One region of the Amedibacterium intestinale genome, then DNA from elsewhere that is predicted to be linked to it. Evidence: a T-box and tRNA genes for the amino acid it is inferred to sense, from the RefSeq annotation. Region 1 holds a T-box; the other holds one or more tRNA genes.
The links. The T-box of region 1 lies ahead of serS (serine--tRNA ligase). A T-box ahead of a tRNA ligase gene usually reads a tRNA of that ligase, here a tRNA-Ser.

Region 1 (10,334 bases):
CCCCCGCTAATAAACTTAATAAAAACTCATTGTCTAGTGGCTTTATTGATTTCTCATATTGTTTTATTTCTGCTTTTTGTATATTTTCTTCACTTATTTCTTCTTTTTCTTCTTCTATATTACCTATATATTCATCATCCTCTTCTTCATCTGCTACGATTAAAGAAGGTTTTTCTTTTACTAATGTTTCACGTGAAACATTAGGTTTCACATTACTTTGTTTATTTTCTTCGGCAATATGTATATTGTTCTCTTCTTTTAAACTTGCAACATCTAACATTTGAAGCATACATACTTCAAAATAAGAAGGAACATTTGCTGCATTGCGATATTTATCATATGTTTCCATTAATAAATGTATCATTGAAAAGCGTTTTTGAAGTGTTGTCTTTTCAACTAAATGCTGTGCTTCAGTACTACCTAGTATTTTTAATAAAGAAGAATCTTTTGTATATTCAAATAGTATAGATTCCTTTAGTAACTCTATCAAATCAACTGTCAATCGTTTAATATCGATTCCCTTTTCAATTATACTTTCAACTTTATCCATCAATGAGACTGCATTCTGATCAATAATATCATTCAGCATTTGAATCTTTTCAGAAACTGTAGTAATACCATAAATTTCATTTATATGATGAACTTCAATATTATTTTGTGCATATGCAATACATTGATCCAAAATAGATAAAGCATCACGAAGTCCCCCATCTGCTAATTGAGAAATAATACGTATAACTTCTTCTTCACAAGTTATATTTTCTGCATTTAGAATCGTATGAATTCTATGTTCTATTTCCTTCGATGGAACTTTTGTAAAGTCAAATCTTTGACAGCGAGAAATAATTGTAGGCAATACTTTATGAGGTTCTGTTGTTGCTAAAATAAAAATAACATGAGCTGGTGGTTCTTCAATAGTCTTTAACAATGCATTGAATGCACCAGTAGACATCATATGAACCTCATCTATAATATATACTTTATATTTACCTTTTAATGGTGCATATTTTACTTTTTCAATAAGATTACGAACTTCTTCTACGCCATTGTTGCTAGCAGCATCTATTTCTACTATATCTGGATGACTTCCATTTTGTACTTCAAGACAGTTTTCACATTTCTGACATGGTCTATGTCCTTCCGATGTACAGTTAATTGTCTTCGCAAATATCTTGGCAATTGATGTTTTACCTGTTCCTCTTGGTCCACAAAATAAGTATGCATGCGCTATTTTATTTTGTTCAATTGCGTGTTTTAATGTTTGCACGACATGTTGCTGTCCTGCTACTTCTTCAAAGCTTGAAGGCCTGTATGTACGGTAAAGAGCTTTATACGCCATATTTCACCTGCTTTCTAACGAAATAATTATATCATGTTTTTAATGTAAAAAAACAAATAGTTTTGTTAACTACTTGCTTTCTTTTGTTTATTTATAAGTCTTTTCTTTTTAAAAAAAGATGTTAATAATTCTGCGCATTCATCCTCTAAAATACCACTTATTGTTTTAGGATAATGATTAAAACCTGCAACTTCATACATTTTCATACAACTTTCTATACAGCCACCTTTAAAATCTTTAGCGCCATAAATTACATTAGAAATTCTTGATTGAAGAATTGCACCACTGCACATTGGACAAGGTTCTAATGTGACATAAAGATCACAGTTTTCCAATCTCCAGCTACCGATTTTTTTACACGCTTTTTCAATAGCTAAAATTTCTGCATGTGCAATAGATTGCTGTTTTGATTCTCTAAGATTATGTGCTCTAGCAATTATTTTATCATCTTTTACAATCACACAGCCGATTGGAACTTCATCTTTCAATTCTGCTTTCTTAGCTTCTTTGATAGCCTCTTTCATATATTTTTCATAAGACATAAATATGCCTCCATTCACAAAGCGTAAAATAAAAGCTACCACACATGATAGAGCTCCCTTAAGGCTGCTTTGTTCCCAATCTGACCTGATTCAGTAGATACCATTGTAGTAGCTCTTATATTATACTTGATTCAAATATAATATGCAATGATTATTTCAATAATTTTAAAAAAATACTTTTATATGTTTCACGTGAAACATTTTATAAAAAATTCTTAAGCAATAAAATGAATCAAAGTGAATAACTATATTAAAAAAATTATTTCAATGCAAATTATAAAGCAATGATAATATATAAAATAACTAAAAAAGCCTTTATTTATCGTGTTTTTTGATATTTTTAAAGTCAAAAAAATATACAGATAAAAGCAGGAAAACGTAAAAAAAGAAGAGATTTCTATACAGAAAATAGAATTTCTCTTCTAAAATTACATTTTTTTATTTTTTAGGCATCAAGATTTTTGTACCACCCATATATGGCTGTAATGCTTCTGGAATATTAATGCTTCCATCTTCATTTAAGTTATTTTCTAAGAAAGCAATTAACATACGTGGAGGGGCAACAACTGTGTTATTTAATGTATGCGCAAAATATTTATTTCCATCTTTGTCTTTTACACGAATACCTAAACGACGAGCCTGTGCATCAGTTAAGTTAGAACAGCTACCAACTTCGAAGTATTTCTTCTGACGAGGACTCCATGCTTCAACATCAACTGACTTACATTTCAAATCCGCTAAATCACCAGAACAGCATTCCAAAGTTCTTACTGGAATATCTAAGCTTCTAAATAAATCTACAGTGTTTGTATATAGTTTAACAAACCAATCAGCACTTTCTTCAGGTTTGCACACAACAATCATTTCCTGTTTTTCAAACTGGTGAATACGATAAACACCACGTTCTTCAATACCATGAGCACCTTTTTCTTTACGGAAACAAGGAGAATAACTTGTATAAGTGTATGGAAGTTTCTTTTCATCTAAAATTGTATCAATGAACTTACCAATCATTGAATGTTCACTTGTACCAATTAGATATAAGTCTTCTCCTTCAATTTTGTACATCATTCCTTCCATTTCCGCAAAACTCATAACACCTGTAACAACATTACTGCGAATCATAAATGGAGGAATTACATAAGTAAATCCACGATTTATCATAAAGTCTCTTGCATAAGTAATAACTGCAGAATGCAAACGAGCAATATCTCCCATCAAATAATAGAATCCATTACCTGCAACTTTTCTTGCGCTATCTAAATCAATACCATCGAATTTTTCCATGATATCCGTATGATATGGAATATCAAAAGAAGGAACAACTGGTTCACCATATTTCTGCAATTCCACATTTTCTGAGTCATCTTTTCCAATAGGAACACTTGGATCAATGATATTTGGAATCTGCATCATAATATCTTTAATTTCAGCTGCAACAGAAGCCTCTTTTTCTTCTGTCTCTTTCATTTCATCAGCCATTGCCTGTACTTTTGCTTTTGCTTCTTCTGCTTCTTCCTTTTTACCTTCCTTCATTAATCCACCAATTTGTTTACTGATAGAATTACGCTGTGCACGCAAATCATCACCTTTTTGTTTTAATGCACGATTTTCTTTATCAAGTTCAATAACTTTATCTACTAATTCAATTTTGTGATCCTGAAATTTCTTTTTAATATTTTCTTTTACAATTTCAGGATTTTCTCTTAAAAATTTAATATCTAACATGAATATTTCCTCCTAAACATATAAAAAGAGGTATTGTCCGAAAGGGACGATACCTCGTGTTGCCACCCTTTTTAATCAAGAAATAATAAATTTCCAGATTCACTCAAAGCTATAACGTAGCTACCGTAATCAGATACTTTATTTCCCTGATTCACTCCAAGGTTGATTTCACAAACAACTGCTAATAACTTTCACCATACGTTATCTCTCTGTAAACAGTAGATTTTGTTACTTATCCTTATCAACGTTTTCTTAATTTATATCATTCCTGTGTCGTATTGTCAACAGATGATTCTTCGTTTTCTTCACTATGTTCTACAATAGCAACTTTCGCAACTGACTCTTCATCAGAAACATTAATTAATTTAACACCCTGTGTATTACGGCTATAAATACCAATATCTCCTACAGAAATACGAATAATAATACCGCTATTTGTAACGATCATTGCATCCTCATCGCCATTTACAGCACGAACAGATACTAAATCACCGGTTTTTTCTGTAATATTAATCGTTTTAACACCTTTTGCACCACGGGTAGTTAATCTATACTCTTCAATAGGTGTACGTTTACCATATCCATTCTGACTTACCGCAAGCAAGTGTGTACCATCTCTTGAAGTTGCTAAACCTACAACCTCAGAACCATCTACATTAAACCCTTTAACACCACTTGCAGTTCTACCCATAGGACGAATACCATCTTCATGGAATCTTACTGCTTTACCATTAGATCCGGCAATGATAATTTCATCATCCCCTGTTGTTTCCTTAACACCCATAAGTTCATCATCTTCTTTTAAGGTAATCGCAATCTTACCATTTTGACGAATAGAATCAAACTCTGACATTGGTGTACGTTTTACAAGACCATTTTTTGTCACAAACAACAAGTATGCAGACTCACTTTCACGTTTAACCGGTACAAGTGCTTTTACTTTTTCTTCCTTATCAATGTTTAATAAGTTAACAACTGGAAGACCTTTTGAAGTACGGCTTGAACCTGGTACTTTATATCCCTTGATACGATATACTTTACCAAGATTTGTAAACAGCATCAAATAATCATGTGTTGACATCGTCGTTAACATTTCTACGATATCATCTTCATTTACTGCCATTCCTTTCACACCACGTCCACCACGATTTTGTGTACGATAAGTATCAACAGGCAAGCGTTTGATATATCCATTTGTTGTCATCGTAATAACAACGTCTTCTTCAGGAATCAAGTCTTCATCTTCCATTGTAAAATCAGCTTCACTAATTTCCGTACGACGTTCATCACCAAAACGATTTTTTACTTCTGTTAATTCATCTTCAATAATTTTTAAGACACGATCATGATTTGCCAGAATATCTTTTAAATCTGCAATTGTTTTTAACAATTCCTGATATTCGTTTTCAATCTTATCTCTTTCCAAACCTGTCAAACGACGAAGTCTCATTTCCAAAATCGCATTTGCCTGGATTTCAGTTAATTTAAAATTTTCCATCAATCCAGCTCTGGCAATAGCATCCGTTTCACTTGAACGAATCAAATGAATAATTTCATCAATATGATCTAACGCAATACGTAGACCTTCTAAGATATGTGCACGATCTTCTGCTTTTTTCAAATCAAATTTTGTTCTTCTTACAACAACCTCAATCTGATGATCCGCATAGTGCTGCAGCATTTCTTTAATTCCCATCTGTTTAGGAGCACCATTGACAAGAGCCAGCATATTCACACCAAAAGAAGTTTGTAAAGAAGATAATCTAAACAGCTGATTCATAACTACTTCCGGCTGTACATCTTTACGAAGTTCAATAATGATTCTTACACCATCACGATTTGATTCATCGTTTAGATATGTAATTCCATCGATCTGCTTATCACGAACTAACTCTGCAATCTTTGTAATAAGATTTGCTTTATTTACCTGATATGGAATTTCGGTAACAACAATTCTATGCTTTCCATTATCCATATCTTCAATGTGGTAACGACTTCTTGTAATAATTGATCCACGTCCTGTTTCATATGCCTGACGAATTCCAGAACGACCTAAAATAATACCACCAGTTGGAAAATCTGGTCCTTTAATATAATTATCCATCAATTCCATTACTGTAATATCTGGATTTTTCATAACAGCTAATGTGGCATCAATAGCTTCTGTTAAATTATGTGGCGGTATATTGGTAGCCATCCCTACCGCAATACCTACCGAACCATTCACTAAAAGATTTGGAAAACGTGCCGGCATTACCTTTGGCTCTGTTTCTTCCCCATCATAGTTAGGTCCAAAATCAACTGTATTTTTATTTATATCACGAAGCATTTCCATCGCAATTTTACTCATACGAGCTTCGGTATAACGCATAGCCGCAGCGCCGTCACCGTCCATAGAACCAAAGTTTCCATGTCCCTGTACAAGCATATAGCGATAGCTGAAATCCTGTGCCATACGTACCATAGCATCATATACAGCGATATCACCATGAGGATGATACTTACCAATAACTTCCCCTACGATACGCGCAGATTTCTTAAAAGGTTTATTGGCAACGATGCCAAGTTCATTCATCGCATGAAGAATACGACGATGTACTGGTTTTAATCCATCACGAACATCTGGAAGTGCACGATCCACGATAACAGACATAGAATAATCCAAAAAGGATTTTCTCATGACTTCAGAAATATTGACTTCTATTAATCTGTCTTTATTTGTTTCCATGTTATCCTACACCTCCCATTAAATATCTATATCCGCATAAACGGCATTTTCCTGAATAAATTCACGTCTAGGAGCAACTTCTTCTCCCATCAACATTTCAAATACAGAATCCGCAACCATTGCATCATCAATATTTACCTGTTTTAAGGTACGAACATTTGGATCCATTGTAGTTTCCCATAACTGCTCTGGATTCATTTCTCCAAGACCTTTGTATCGCTGAATATTAACATTTTCACCCATTTGTGCCAAGATCTCATCACGACCTGCTTCATCATAAACATACTCTACACGCTGTCCTTTTTGAAGCTTAAACAATGGAGGCATTGCAATATATACATAACCACCTTCAATGATTGGACGAAGATAACGATAGAAGAAAGTTAACATCAACGTACAAATATGTGCACCATCGACATCGGCATCGGTCATGATAATAATTTTATGATAACGAAGTTTAGAAATATCCATTTCTTCACCGATACCACAGCCAAATGCGGTAATCATAGATCGAATTTCATTATTTTCAAATATACGCTGCAATCTAGCTTTTTCTACGTTCAAAATTTTACCACGTAGTGGAAGAATTGCCTGGAATTTAGAATTTCTACCCTGTTTTGCACTACCACCGGCAGAATCCCCTTCGACGATATAAATTTCACATTCACTGGCATCTTTAGAAGAACAATCTGCCAATTTACCAGGTAGAGAGGAGATTTCCAAGGCATTCTTTCTTCTTGTCAACTCCCTGGCTTTTTTCGCAGCCATACGAGCCTTGCTGGCAAGAATTGCCTTATCTACGATAACTTTTGCAGTAGAAGGATTTTCCATGAAGAAACGTTCCAGCTGCTCTCCTAAAATACTAGAAACAATCTTACGTACCTCAGAATTTCCAAGTTTTGTTTTTGTCTGTCCTTCATATTGAGGATCTGGATGCTTGATACTAATAATAGCTGTTAAACCTTCACGAACATCATCCCCAGCAAGCGTTTCATCTTTTTTAATCATACCATTATCTCTGGCATATGCATTAATAATACGAGTCAAAGCCAAACGGAATCCATCTTCATGCGTTCCACCCTCTGCCGTATTGATATTATTACAGAAAGAATAAATATTAGGCATGTATCCATCGTTATACTGCAATGCGATTTCTGCCAAAATACCTTCTTCCACGCCTTCAACATAAACAACTTCTTCATGTAAAACGTTTTTATTTTTATTTAGGTATTCAACGTACTGACGAAGACCTCCATCATATTTATAAACGATTTCTTTTGGTTCTTCTCCTCGCTCGTCTCTTAATACCAGCTTAATTCCTTTATTCAAGAAAGCAAGCTGACGAATACGTGTATTTAAAGTATCAAAATCATATACCTGAGTTTCTTTAAAAATCTCTGCATCCGCCTTAAAACGAACAGTAGAACCATGCTTATCAGTTTCTCCGATAACTTCTAATGGTCCCTGAGGTTTTCCTCCATTTTCAAAACGCATGGCATATATATTTCCATTTTGATAAACGGTTACTTCCAGCCATTCACTCAATGCATTAACAACACTGGCACCAACCCCATGAAGACCACCAGATACCTTATAAGCGCCCCCGCCAAATTTACCACCAGCATGCAAAATCGTAAAAATTGTTTCAACACCAGAAATACCAGATTTTTCAACAATACCAGTAGGCATTCCTCGACCATTATCACTAACACGAATGATATCGCCTTTTTCAATAGAAATTTCAATATCGCTTGCAAAACCTGCCAAAGCTTCATCAATAGAGTTATCTACGATTTCCCAAACGAGATGATGAAGTCCTTTTTCACTTGTTGAACCAATATACATACCAGGTCTTTTACGAACAGCTTCCAGACCTTCCAAAACCTGAATATCATCAGCAGTATAAGAATGATCAACTTTTATATTTTCAAGTTCTTCAATCTCTTTCATCTGTTTTTCATCCATAGTTATCCTCCTACTCTGGCAACTTTGCCACTTTCTACTTTCCATAAAGTAACTTTACGCATTTTATGTATTTCTTTTGCTTCACTTATATCTGTAGTAGATATAAAAATCTGCACTTCACTTGGAAGTGACTCCAGCAGTTTTTTTCTTCTATAAACATCAAGCTCACTAAACACATCATCCAAAAGCAACACAGGATAATCATCAATGAGTTTGTGAATCATGTGTACCATACCAATTTTTAAAGCTAATAAAACACTTCTTTTCTGCCCCTGAGATGCATAGGTATCTACATCTTTTCCATTGATCTGAAAATTAAAATCTTCTTTATGTATTCCAATCGTCGTTTGTTTCAAATACATATCTCTATCCAGCGTTTTCTTGTATTTCTGTTTTAGTTCCTCTTTCAAAACATCTTCATCATCGCAATAAGGAACACAACTTTCATAAACAATATGCAGCTTTGTATGATCAAGAGAAAGCTGTTCATAAAAATCTTTACTTTTCTCTAACAACTCTTCTAAAAAATGATAACGCTGTTTCATAATGATCACTTGAACATCAATCAGCTGAGAAGTTAATACCTCAAGAAAATTCTTATCCACATGTTCCTGCTTTAAATACGCATTTCGCTCTTTTAAAAGCTTTTGAGCCGTATAAAGTGTACTTACATACTTCTTACTCACTTTACCCAGTTCCATGTCTACAAACCTTCTTCTACGCCTTGGAGACGCCTGAAATAGATTCATATCATCCGGACAAAACATAACCGCATTAAGCTCGCCTAAAAAATCGCTAACTTTTTTAACTGGATTTTGATAAATAAAAAGATTTTTCCCTTTTTGATTCAACGCAATACGCAGATCTTCTGTTTTCCTTTTTTTCTCTACTTCTCCACGAATAAAGAAAGCTTCACAGCCTTCCCTTATTAAATCTTCATCCCTGTTTGTACGATGAGACTTTGTCGTAGAAAGATAATAAACAGCTTCTAAAAGATTTGTCTTTCCCTGCGCATTCTTTCCAGAAAAAATATGAATACCATCTTCAAGAAGAATCTGCATGTCCCCATAACTTCTAAAATCATGCAGACGAAGAAATGTCAATTTCATAACAATGTGATGGTTTTTCCTTCAATCACAACAACATCGTTAGGATATAACTTTCTACCGCGTCGATCTTCCTTTTCTCCATTTACAGTAATATCCAATTCTTTTACCGCAAATTTTGCCTCACCGCCACTTTGAATAAAGTCTGCTTTTTTTAATAACTGACCTAACGTAATATACTCATTTATAACCTTGATTTCCATAAAAAACCCTCTTTCACATTCCACTCTATTATACCATAAATACTAGGTTTTTTGTGAATTTAAAGGAATATTTTCATAGATTTTATGGATTTTTTCAGGTAAAAAAACAAGAAAAAAAGAGGTCATTTAAAATACATACAACCTCTTTTATAAGTTTATAAATTACGCATAAGTTCGCACTGGCAAAACAAGCTGCAAGACACTGTCATCATCAATTGCCTGCATGATAAATGGCTTCATTTCTCCGCATAGACTAAATTTAACAAGCCCACCGTTAAGAGCCTTCAATGCATCAAATACATAACGTCCATTACAGCTGATTTCTAAAGAGTTACCAGTAAAGCTGGCACTGTTTAAAACCTCCATAGAAGATCCTACTTCTACAGAACGAGAAGATAATACACATTCCTCCTCACTTAATGAAAACTTAATAACAGAAACTCCATCGCTTTTTATAAAGCTGGCACGATCGATTGCCCCAAGCAAGTCCTGTGCATCAATAGTAAGTTCATAAGAAAACTCTAATGGAATCAAACGATTTGTTTCTGGATATACACCATCAATCAAACGTGTCTGAAGAATCGTGTTTTTCATAATAAACTGTGCTTTTTTATCATTTACCGTAACTTCTACATCAAAGTCATCTTCTAAGGTCTTTACAACCTCCTGTAAAGATTTAGAAGGTATTGTTATATTAAAGTTTAAATCTTCATTAATTTCAAC
Region 2 (10,334 bases), 840 kb from region 1:
ATTTCGGTTTTATCACCGTTTTATTTCCTGCTAAATCCCATATTTCAAAAACCAAATCATATGTTCCATCTTCTACAAAATTCATATCTGCAAACCAAAAAACATCTTCTTTCCATCTAACAGGGATTTCTTCTTTTCCATTATTTTGCAAGCGATATAATTTGCTTTTTTCAATATCTATATTAGGTTCTTTAATTTTATACTGCAGATGAAACGGTTTATTCTCAAAATCTTTTATTTTTTTATTGCTACCTAAAACTTCAGGTTTTCTACTGTCAACAATAAATGATGGATACTTATTTTCTATTTTATGTCCACCCTTATCCTGCAGCTCATAAGCTATTTCATAAGTTCCATCTTTTAAAACAATTTCCCCCTGATAACCTCCTTCTGTTTTTTTCCATGGCAGTTTTTTCCCATTTACCATAACAGCACTTTTTTCTTTATTTAGATGGTTTTCTTTAACAATAAAATTTAGTCGCTGCTCTTCGTTATAGTAATTTGACGCATGATCAATATTTGTATCATTTAATCGTACTTCTACTTCTGGAAATAAAGTATCTAATTCAAATTGTAAAGCCTTTAAATTCTCTACAACATTCCCTGCATGATCCTCAAGATATACTCCCAATGTATATTTACCTGATGTAGAACATGGAATTTTCATTACCCATAGATTTTCTTTTTTAATCCATTCTCCTGCTAATTCTTGTTCATTTACATATACTTTACTTTTGTCTTTCTGAAAATTAAGATCTTCTACTTCTACATATACATCCTGCTGTGCATAAAAAACTGTATTTTTCGATATAACGTTTATACCATCACTAAAGCGATAGACAGGCTTTTTAAAATCTACATGTAGAGGAAAGTCCTCATTTGAATAGGTAATTGAATTCCCTGCTTTATCCTCTCCATAAACATGAAAAACATAAGTTCCTTCTTCTTTTAAGTTATAGTCATAATGTCGTTTTCCCTGTTCACTGTAAATTACTTCTCCATCTTTATTAATAGATATTGATGTCGTTTCCTTTTTTAAATTTTTATCTTGAAAAGATATTTCTATTTTCTCTTTCTTATTTACAAAATCAGGTAAACTCTCAAATTCTTTATTACCTGCCTTAAAGATGAGAGTTGGTTTTTGTTGATCAATTACAAATTCGCTGGATAAATAAGTTTTTTCTTTTCCAGGTAAAACAACTTCAACTCTGTATCTTCCATCTTCAGAAAATGGAATGGTTGCTGTATAAGTATCTTCAACCCGTTCCCACTCTGTTTCTACTTTCTTTTTCTGCTTTTTCTGTAATTTATAAAGTTCAATGTCTTTCTCAAATAAACCACTTGGAATATCTATGTTCATTTCTACAAAATTGTTATATCCTTCTTTAATCTCTTCTTCATTAATCAAAAATTCTATCGTTTTTTCTTCTACATCATCCGCAAAGATATAAGTTGAAAAACTACTCAGCAATAGAAGAACTACTATTCCTATTAAAAATATCTTTTTTCTCATATGACTCCTCCTTATTTATTAAAATGATGACTCTGTTTTTTAAATTCATATTACTTATATAATTTTGTTTCTTTATATAAGAAGATCATGCCTATACTCCCTAAAACCATCCCACACGATAAACTTATAACCTCAATTATTTCCCACATACGTTATCCCCCATATCTCTAACTTTTCTTTTACTTCTTTTTCCAGTATCTCATCTTGTCTTGTCAGCTGCTTTATTTGCCTTAGGTAACGAATAGATTGTTTCAAATAATCAATACTTTTATCACTTTCATATCCTGTCAAAATGTAATACATAGAAGCTTTTATTCTAAAAATAACATCATTTCTTAAAGAATCTTCTATCTTTAACGTTTCATAGAAAGCTTTTTTCATATCTTGTATATTCTCCTGACGTTGATAATATAGTCCTTGTCTATAAAGACTTTCTGCTTTCATTTGTAATATATCTGTTTTTGTTAAACCTTTATCATATAGTGTATTTTTAAGCTTTTCAATTATTTGCAATTCCTGTATAAAGGCTTCTTCCTGAAATACTTCCTCTTTTGCGTAATATACTTGATAAAGCCATAATAATTGATCTTGCAGTAATCTTTTATCTGCGAAATTATTAATATCTGTTTCTATTTGTTTTAAATCCTGTATGCTTTTCTGTGTATCCTGTTTTGTAAGTGGATATGGATAAGCAAGCATAGATACAACACTTACATAATGAACATATTCTTTACACTCTTTTAATTGATTAATTAAAATCTGCTTCGCCTTTCGATAATAGTGCATCTCATCCTTTTCTAAATATTTGTAAAAGAGAAATTTATAGATTTCTATATTTTTTGTATCACTTATTTGAATTAAATGTTCCAATTCACTTAGTGCATCTTTTTGACTATTACTAAAAAAATCAAATGCCTCTATATACGTTACTTCTCTATCAGGAAATATTTTTACAGCTTCCTGATAGTTTGTATTTTGCATAAATTTCATATAATTGGCTTCGTTCTTTTTCTTTATATGCTTAAATAATGCAAAAGATAGAAAAATACAGATACTGAAAATAACAAGGATATAGAGTATTCTTTTTTTTCTATTGCTTTTTTTTAAGTCTAATGCTTCACTTACTTCTTCGATACTTTTATATCTTGCTTCTTTTTTTTCGGCACAGCATTTGTTTAAAACTTTTAAAAAGATGGAATATTCTTTTGATTCAGCAGATGTATAAGATAAAAGCGTTTGAAATGTTTTTCCAAAACTATAAATATCACTAGTATAATCTGCAATACCTTCCTCCATAATTTCTTTAGGAGCAAATCCTGGGAGTTCCTGTCATTACATTTTGTCGTTCAAAATAGAAACAGCAGCTTCCAAAATCAATCAGCCAAACGTTACCTTGCTCATCAACCATAAGATTCTGTGGCTTTAAATCTAGATATAAAATTGATTGCTTATGTAAATATTGTAAGATTTCTAATACGTTATGCATACATCGATGAATGTGTACTATCTTTTTTTCTTTAACATAGATATCCATTGACTGCCCTTTAACAATTTCCATAACCGCATACATCTTGGTATCATCCTCAAATGTATCTATAATCGATGGAATGCCTTTATACGCAAGCTTTGTTAATACATATATCTCTTTTTTAAATGCATTTCTTATTACCTGATGTGCATTCTTTTCCACAACCTTCATTGCCCACTCTTTATTTAATAAATGATCCCAAACACGATAAACACTTGAACTCCCTCCTCTACCTATTACTTCTCTTTGTTCATAACGACCATGTAGAAGCATTTCTTTCATAACCTACCCCTTTCTCTTATCATGAAAAACATAAGTGCTGTTTCCAAATGTTAAAACATCATTATCCTGTAGTTGCTTTTCAATAATTCTTTCTCCATTACAGTAAGTTCCATTTAAAGAATGAAGATCTTTTATGCTTTTCTTTTTAGAATCGTATACCGCATGATAAGAAGAAACACTTTTATCATCTATCGACATCTCATTATCTGGATTTCTGCCTATTGATAGATTTGTACCTTTAATAATATATTTTTCACCACTATCTTGATCTTCAAAATAACATTCCTCTGTATCAAGAGGCTGAAATAAGACAATCGTTTCATTGTTTTTTTCCTTTCTGTTAGATGATGCAATATAAGTTTGTTCTTTTTCTGCTACAAGACTTTCTTGTAAATTCGTTGGATACCTAAGCGCTCTTGGTATATCTCGAATTTGAAACTTTGTTTCTTCTCTATGTTTAAATTTCTGATACCACTTTATTTTTTTCTTATGCTTGTTTTTAATCTGCTGTAAACGAGATATTAAAACTGGAAAAGAACTTTCTTTTTCTTTCATAAAGCATAATAAACAACCAAATACTTCATAAGAATCTTTTGCGTGCAATTCTTTCAGCAACTCTTGCAGAAATAATGTATATATTTCTTTTTCTTGATTCCAATATTCATGAGCAACAGGAAAAACAAGAAAACAGAAATCATTTGTATCAGAAGAAAGATAAACATATTCTAAAGAAGTAATAGCTGGTTTTGTAATTCGGTTTTTAACAAATCGTTCAAATAGAATAATGAGAAAATCAAGCAACTCTTCCTGCGTGAACTCATGTTCCCCTAAATAAGATTTTAAAGAAACATAACCTTTTGAATCAAAATATAACCGAGAGCGATACTTTGGATCACGAATACAAGGTAGACAGTTGACGTCATTTAAAATTTGCTGATAAAGGTAATCATCAAAATCTTTTATTCGCTTTAAATGAACCTCTATAAATCCATCTTCTCTAAATTCTATTTTCTTTATCTTATCAATCATAATGTCTCCTCAACTTTCTACATAACTTTATACGTACAGGAAAATAGAAAATACAAAAAAAAATTATTTTCACATAATTACACATAATTTTCATGCTATAATCATTCACGTTACGAAAGGAGATATCATGCGTTATTCAAAGCTTTCACTTCTGGAAATGTTACATATAGGTGCTATAATTTTCTTAAATCTATATGTTTATACTTTAATACCGCCATTGTCAGAAAATATGTCTGGCTTAGGAAATAAATTTCAACATCCGCTATACTTATTTATATGGTCATTATCCATAGCAACATTCTTTTTAATTCATACAAAAGAACTAATGCAGTCATATAATTATCCAAATAAATGGGGGAAAATATTCTTATATATTAGTACTATATTGATGGTGGTATGTATTTTACTCCCATACAAACCTTTTCAATTCCCTTTATTGTCAAAATGGCATGTAAGACTTGCAATGTTTGCTACTGTTATATACATACTAGTATTCTTGCATTTTTTATGTTATCAAACGTTACATACCTTTAACATAAACATAAGTTATCTAAAATTTTATTTTGTGTTTATTTTTTTAGAATTACTTTTATATATTTTAAATGGAGGTGTTTCCACGTTATTAGAAACATCTTTTGCATTGATTATGAGTTTATTTCTTCTATACTTGCAACATAAATAAACGCTTAACTATATTAGAATAAAAACTAAAAACACCTTAATACAAAGTGAAAAACATCATGTATTGATATGATCCCACTAAAGTAGACACACGAAATAAACAAACGTGTATCTATGGAGGTGGGATTTTTCTATGGGAAGAAAGCCAAAGTTATCAACAAAAGAAAAAGTATATATTTGTGAACAATATTTAAACAGAGAGAAAAGTGTAAGAGAGCTTGTCAATGATTTTAATATCGATAAGAAGACAATAAGTACATGGATAAAGATGTATCAGTCATTGGGACCTAGATGTTTCAACCATAAAACACATAATGCAAAATATACTAAAGAGTTCAAACAACAGGTAGTTCAAGCATATTTTGCAGGAGAAGGTTCTCTCGTAGATATTGCCATCAAATATGAAATTCCTTCATACAGTACTGTCAGAAGCTGGATTAAGAAGTATAATAACCTTGAAGAACTTAAGGATTATGATCCTAAGCCGGAGGTTTATATGAAAGATCGCAGCAGAAAAACAGCAAAAGAAGAACGTATTAAAATCGTAAATTACTGTTTGGAACACAACAAGAATTATAAGGAGACAGCTGAACTATTTGATATTTCATACACGCAGATATATCAATGGGTTAGAAAATATCTATCAGCTGGAGAGGAAGGTCTTATCGATCGTCGCGGACAGCACAAGACTGAAGAACAGCTAAGCGAAACAGAGAAACTGCAACGTAAGGTAAAACTTCTTGAGCATCAGCTTAAGGAAATGGAAATGGAGAATGAGCTCTTAAAAAAAGTACAGGAAATCGAAAGGAGGCGGTATTCTCCAAAACGAAAAACGAAGCGAAATACTTAGCTATCAGAGAACTTCATGAAGCAAAGAAATATAGTATCAGCTGGATGTGCAAACGATTAGGTGTTAAACGTTCAGCCTATTATAAATGGCTGAATCGCTCTATTACAGCCAATGAACAGGAAGATATGAAACTAGCAGAAATCATCATGGAATATCATCAGAAATATGGTGGGATTTTAGGTTATCGCAGAATGCGTATCTTCATCAATCGTAAATATAATAAGCACTATAATACGAAACGTGTTCGTAGAATAATGAGGATTCTTGGGATTCATTCTGCAATCAGAGGAAAAAGAACCTGTTGTACGGTTTCAAACAAGCTGAATCAAAAAGCTGAGAATATACTCCACCGAGAATTTGAAGCATCTGGACCAAATGAAAAATGGACAACCGATGTAACGGAGTTCAAAGTCCCACATTCGCAAGAAAAACTATATCTTAGTGCATTTTTCGATCTGTATGATCGTTCTATTATCGCATGGTCTATTAGTAATCGAAATGATAATGCACTTGTGTTAGACACCTTCAATCAAGCAATCAAGCTAAATCCAGATGCTCACCCGCTATTTCATTCAGATCGGGGTTTTCAATATACAAGCCCGGTATTCCAGCACAAGCTGAAGGAACAAGGAATGACGCAGTCCATGTCAAGAGTAGCGTGTTGTCTGGATAATGGTCCAACAGAAGGTCTATGGGGAATCATTAAAACAGAAATGTATAAGATATATGATATCCATAATAAAGAGAGCTTGGTGGAAGCAATTAGCAAATACATCGATTTCTATAATCATCAACGTTATCAAACGAGATTTGATTCAAAAGCACCAATGGAAGTAAGAATAGAAGCTATCAATAATGAAAAACCAAAACATTATCCAATCGCATTTAATCCAAGAATCGCAAAATATAAGGAGTCACTCAAAAACAAAACCCAATCAGCATGATGCCAATTGGGTAATAAATTTTACTTATTTAGTGTGTCCACTTGACAGGGACCAGATCAGATTAAGGTGTTTTTTTTTGACTACGATTTGACTACTTCTATTTGCACTTATTCACACTTGTTCACACCAATTTTACAAATGAAATCATATATACAAAAAAAACGTTTCAGCCTTTATTCATCAGCTGAAACGCTATTTTCCAAATGGTGGTCCCGGTCGGAATCGAACCAACGACACAAGGATTTTCAGTCCTTTGCTCTACCGACTGAGCTACGGGACCATTTGGTTGCGGGGGAAGGATTTGAACCAACGACCTCCGGGTTATGAGCCCGACGAGCTACCAGGCTGCTCTACCCCGCGATATTTAATTCGATGGCGGAGGAACTGGGATTCGAACCCAGGCGCCAGTTTCCCGACCTACCGGTTTTCAAGACCGGACCCTTCAACCACTTGGGTATTCCTCCATCTTTTTACTTTTTTGGTGGACCCTGTAGGACTCGAACCTACGACCCACCGGTTATGAGCCGGATGCTCTGACCAACTGAGCTAAGGGTCCTTTTAGCTAATTGGTGGCGGGGGCGAGACTCGAACTCGCGACCTTCCGGGTATGAACCGGATGCTCTAGCCAACTAAGCTACCCAGCCAATTTTAATGGTCGGGACGACAGGATTTGAACCTGCGACCCCTTGATCCCAAATCAAGTGCACTACCAAGCTGTGCTACGTCCCGTTTAAAATAAATGGCGCGCCCAGCAGGAATCGAACCCACAACCTTTTGATCCGTAGTCAAACGCTCTATCCAGTTGAGCTATGGGCGCACATCTAACACTCTTTTCATCAGTGCCCTAATATAATATCAGATTCCTTCACTTTATGCAACCCTTATTTTACTTTTTTTGTTAAAAATATCATTTCTTCTACAAATCGTTTAATTTTTTATGATATTTATATATATCATAATTAAGATATAATTTATCTAAAAATACAATATAAACATTTTTATTTAGTATGTACTTAAGAATAAGTATATAATGATTAGAACCACATAAAACACTAGCTATATCATATCAATTTCTATCATAACAATTAAAATGTTTTTTGTACGTTTTCAATAAAAACCTTTAACAAAACATCATCCAGACTTATCTAAACGTCTATTTCAAGATTATTTTATTAAAGTATACAACCTCTTAATCTATATCCTCTTATATTTCATATAGAATAGATATATAGGTAAATTCATAAAACTATTTCGGTAATCTAAAATTACGTGGTGTTTGAAAGGACAACACTTTATGCTGTGGTCTTAGTGACTGCAGCTTTTTTCATGCTCTCATCATCTTTGGGGTACCTTTTCTGATATTTCCTCATTATTTCGATCATCATTTATGTTATCATATCTTTAAATCAATATATAAAAAAAGTAAGAACCACAAAGTTTAGCGACCTAGGTTCTTACTTACCCAAAGTAGGCATCTTTATGATAACATTTAATAACTTTTCTCTCAAGTACATATCTCAAAAATCTTATGACGACTATATTTCTAAGATCGAACTTTCTTCCATCACATGTCCATGCTGTTCTCATCTTGGATTTCATTTTCATGCTTATTATAAAAGATCTTTACTTACACATAATGGTATTATTACCTTAAAGATATGCAGGATTATTTGTCCTCACTGTCACAAGACTCACGCCATCCTTCCTGTTTCTTTAATTCCTTACACCAGACTCCTGGCTTCTGATGTAATAGAAATCATTCTCGATCACGATACTGATAAAGATCATTCTAACCTTTTTCTTGATCCAGTTTACTTTTACTCCATCTTTCATCGATATCATTCCTTTTTACTGAATATTTCCTATTTCCCTTCAATTACTGATTTTTTCGTCTTTCATATTCATAGATTTCATAGAAATTTTGCTCAGTTGCGCGGCTTTCTTTTCATTCCCACATAGGATTCCTTTCCTGCCTTCCATTTTGCCTTCATAATGACACTGTAATGATCATTATAGACTGGAGGTTGATGAAAACATCCATTGTATTTTCAGTTCTTGATGTTTTCTTTTGATTTTTATGAAAAACGATACTACTTCTGCGTCCATCAGTGACGACTATATCCTTCATCTCTTTCATCTCCAGAAAGAACAGATAGATTCTTTCCAGGTAAATCATCAGGATGATGGTGTTCATGTAAGGATCAAGCTTACCCCAAAGACTACTTCATGTCCTGTCTGCGGCTTTCCCACTTCCAAGGTAAAAAGCTATGTACATAAACGCATAACACATTCCATGCTGAATACGGAAGCCTGCTATATCGATTACCAGGCCAGACGCTATATCTGCCCTGCATGTAATAAGACTTTCTATGAGGACAATCCTTTTACTTTCAAGGGAATGAAGATCTCTTTATTGACCGTATATAATGTCCTTCGAGATCTGAAAAACCCTGCCGATACATTTAAAAGCGTTGCACAGAGAAATCATATATCCTCTACTTCTGCCATGTCCATCTTTGACAGGCATGTCCAGATATCCAGAAGAAAACTTCCTGAATATCTGAATATCGACGAAGTCTACAGTTTCAAATCTGAAAACAGTTCCTATGTATGTGTCCTTCTGGATTTCAACTCCCAAAATGTCATCGATCTTCTTCCAGGCAGGAAAAAGTCCGAACTCATCAATTACTTTTCTTTCATTCCCCGAGAAGAAAGATGTGCTGTAAAGGCCGTATCTATTGATTTATGGGAAACCTACAGGATCGTCGCAAAGATGATGTTCCCCAATGCCGCCATAGCTGCGGATAAATTCCATCTCATCCAGGAACTGAACAGAAGAGTAGACAAGGTGCGTCTGCGTACGATGAATCAGTTAAAGAACTATAAGCTCATGGATCTGAAAAATGCAGATGCAGCTTCGATAGAAAAAGCTGAAAGAATGCGTAAACAGTATTACCTTTATAAAAAATTCAACTGGCTTCTCTTCACAAACGATCCTGCATATACAGATCCAAATAGAGAAAAGAAATATAATAAAGTACTTCAGGGATACTATAACTATAACGATATCCTGCATTATATGTGTTTGTATAACCCTGAACTTGAAGAAGCCATGAATCTGAAAGACAGGATGATATATTTCTATAAGAACAGTGATCTTGATAATGCAAGAAAAGATATCAATGAACTGATCAGTGCTTTCAGGGATTGTAAAGTACCTGAAATATCATCCTTTGCGAATACGATGACCAGATGGAAGACTGAAATAATAAATTCTTTTATCGTCACGAATGAACATGGAAGAAAGATAAACAGCGGGATCATAGAAAACAGAAACAGGACGATCAAATGTATCAAGCACAATTCCAATGGATATACCAATTGGAAACGATTCCGAAACAGAGTGCTTTATGTACTGAATAAAGATACCACTTATCACTTATACCCTAAGGAAGGAGAAAATGAAAATGAACAATAAAATTTATTACCAACGTAAAGAAAGATGGC

Region 2: it encodes a tRNA-Ser, which carries the amino acid that the T-box ahead of serS (serine--tRNA ligase) is inferred to sense. The anticodon was not compared.

The regions. Positions count from the first base shown of each region.
Region 1 is NZ_AP019711.1:1,977,861-1,988,194, forward strand. Features, by position in the region: gene dnaX (DNA polymerase III subunit gamma/tau) at 1-1,339, opposite strand, end outside; gene tadA (tRNA adenosine(34) deaminase TadA) at 1,405-1,881, opposite strand; RNA gene ffs (signal recognition particle sRNA small type) at 1,906-2,001, opposite strand; gene serS (serine--tRNA ligase) at 2,320-3,609, opposite strand; T-box leader at 3,649-3,863, opposite strand; gene gyrA (DNA gyrase subunit A) at 3,872-6,337, opposite strand; gene gyrB (DNA topoisomerase (ATP-hydrolyzing) subunit B) at 6,356-8,302, opposite strand; gene recF (DNA replication/repair protein RecF) at 8,305-9,411, opposite strand; gene yaaA (S4 domain-containing protein YaaA) at 9,408-9,611, opposite strand; gene dnaN (DNA polymerase III subunit beta) at 9,774-10,334, opposite strand, start outside.
Region 2 is NZ_AP019711.1:328,424-338,757, reverse strand. Features, by position in the region: gene A9CBEGH2_RS01715 (Ig-like domain repeat protein) at 1-1,513, opposite strand, end outside; gene A9CBEGH2_RS01710 (hypothetical protein) at 1,646-2,809, opposite strand; gene A9CBEGH2_RS01705 (protein kinase domain-containing protein) at 2,817-3,323, opposite strand; gene A9CBEGH2_RS01700 (FHA domain-containing protein) at 3,327-4,352, opposite strand; gene A9CBEGH2_RS01695 (helix-turn-helix domain-containing protein) at 5,167-5,883, shown strand; partial or broken gene A9CBEGH2_RS01690 (IS3 family transposase) at 5,877-6,827, shown strand; tRNA gene A9CBEGH2_RS01685 (tRNA-Phe) at 7,032-7,107, opposite strand; tRNA gene A9CBEGH2_RS01680 (tRNA-Met) at 7,111-7,187, opposite strand; tRNA gene A9CBEGH2_RS01675 (tRNA-Ser) at 7,201-7,291, opposite strand; tRNA gene A9CBEGH2_RS01670 (tRNA-Ile) at 7,307-7,383, opposite strand; tRNA gene A9CBEGH2_RS01665 (tRNA-Met) at 7,395-7,471, opposite strand; tRNA gene A9CBEGH2_RS01660 (tRNA-Pro) at 7,480-7,556, opposite strand; tRNA gene A9CBEGH2_RS01655 (tRNA-Arg) at 7,568-7,644, opposite strand; gene A9CBEGH2_RS12655 (DUF6431 domain-containing protein) at 8,307-8,786, shown strand; gene A9CBEGH2_RS01650 (ISL3 family transposase) at 8,905-10,305, shown strand; gene A9CBEGH2_RS01645 (hypothetical protein) at 10,295-10,334, shown strand, end outside.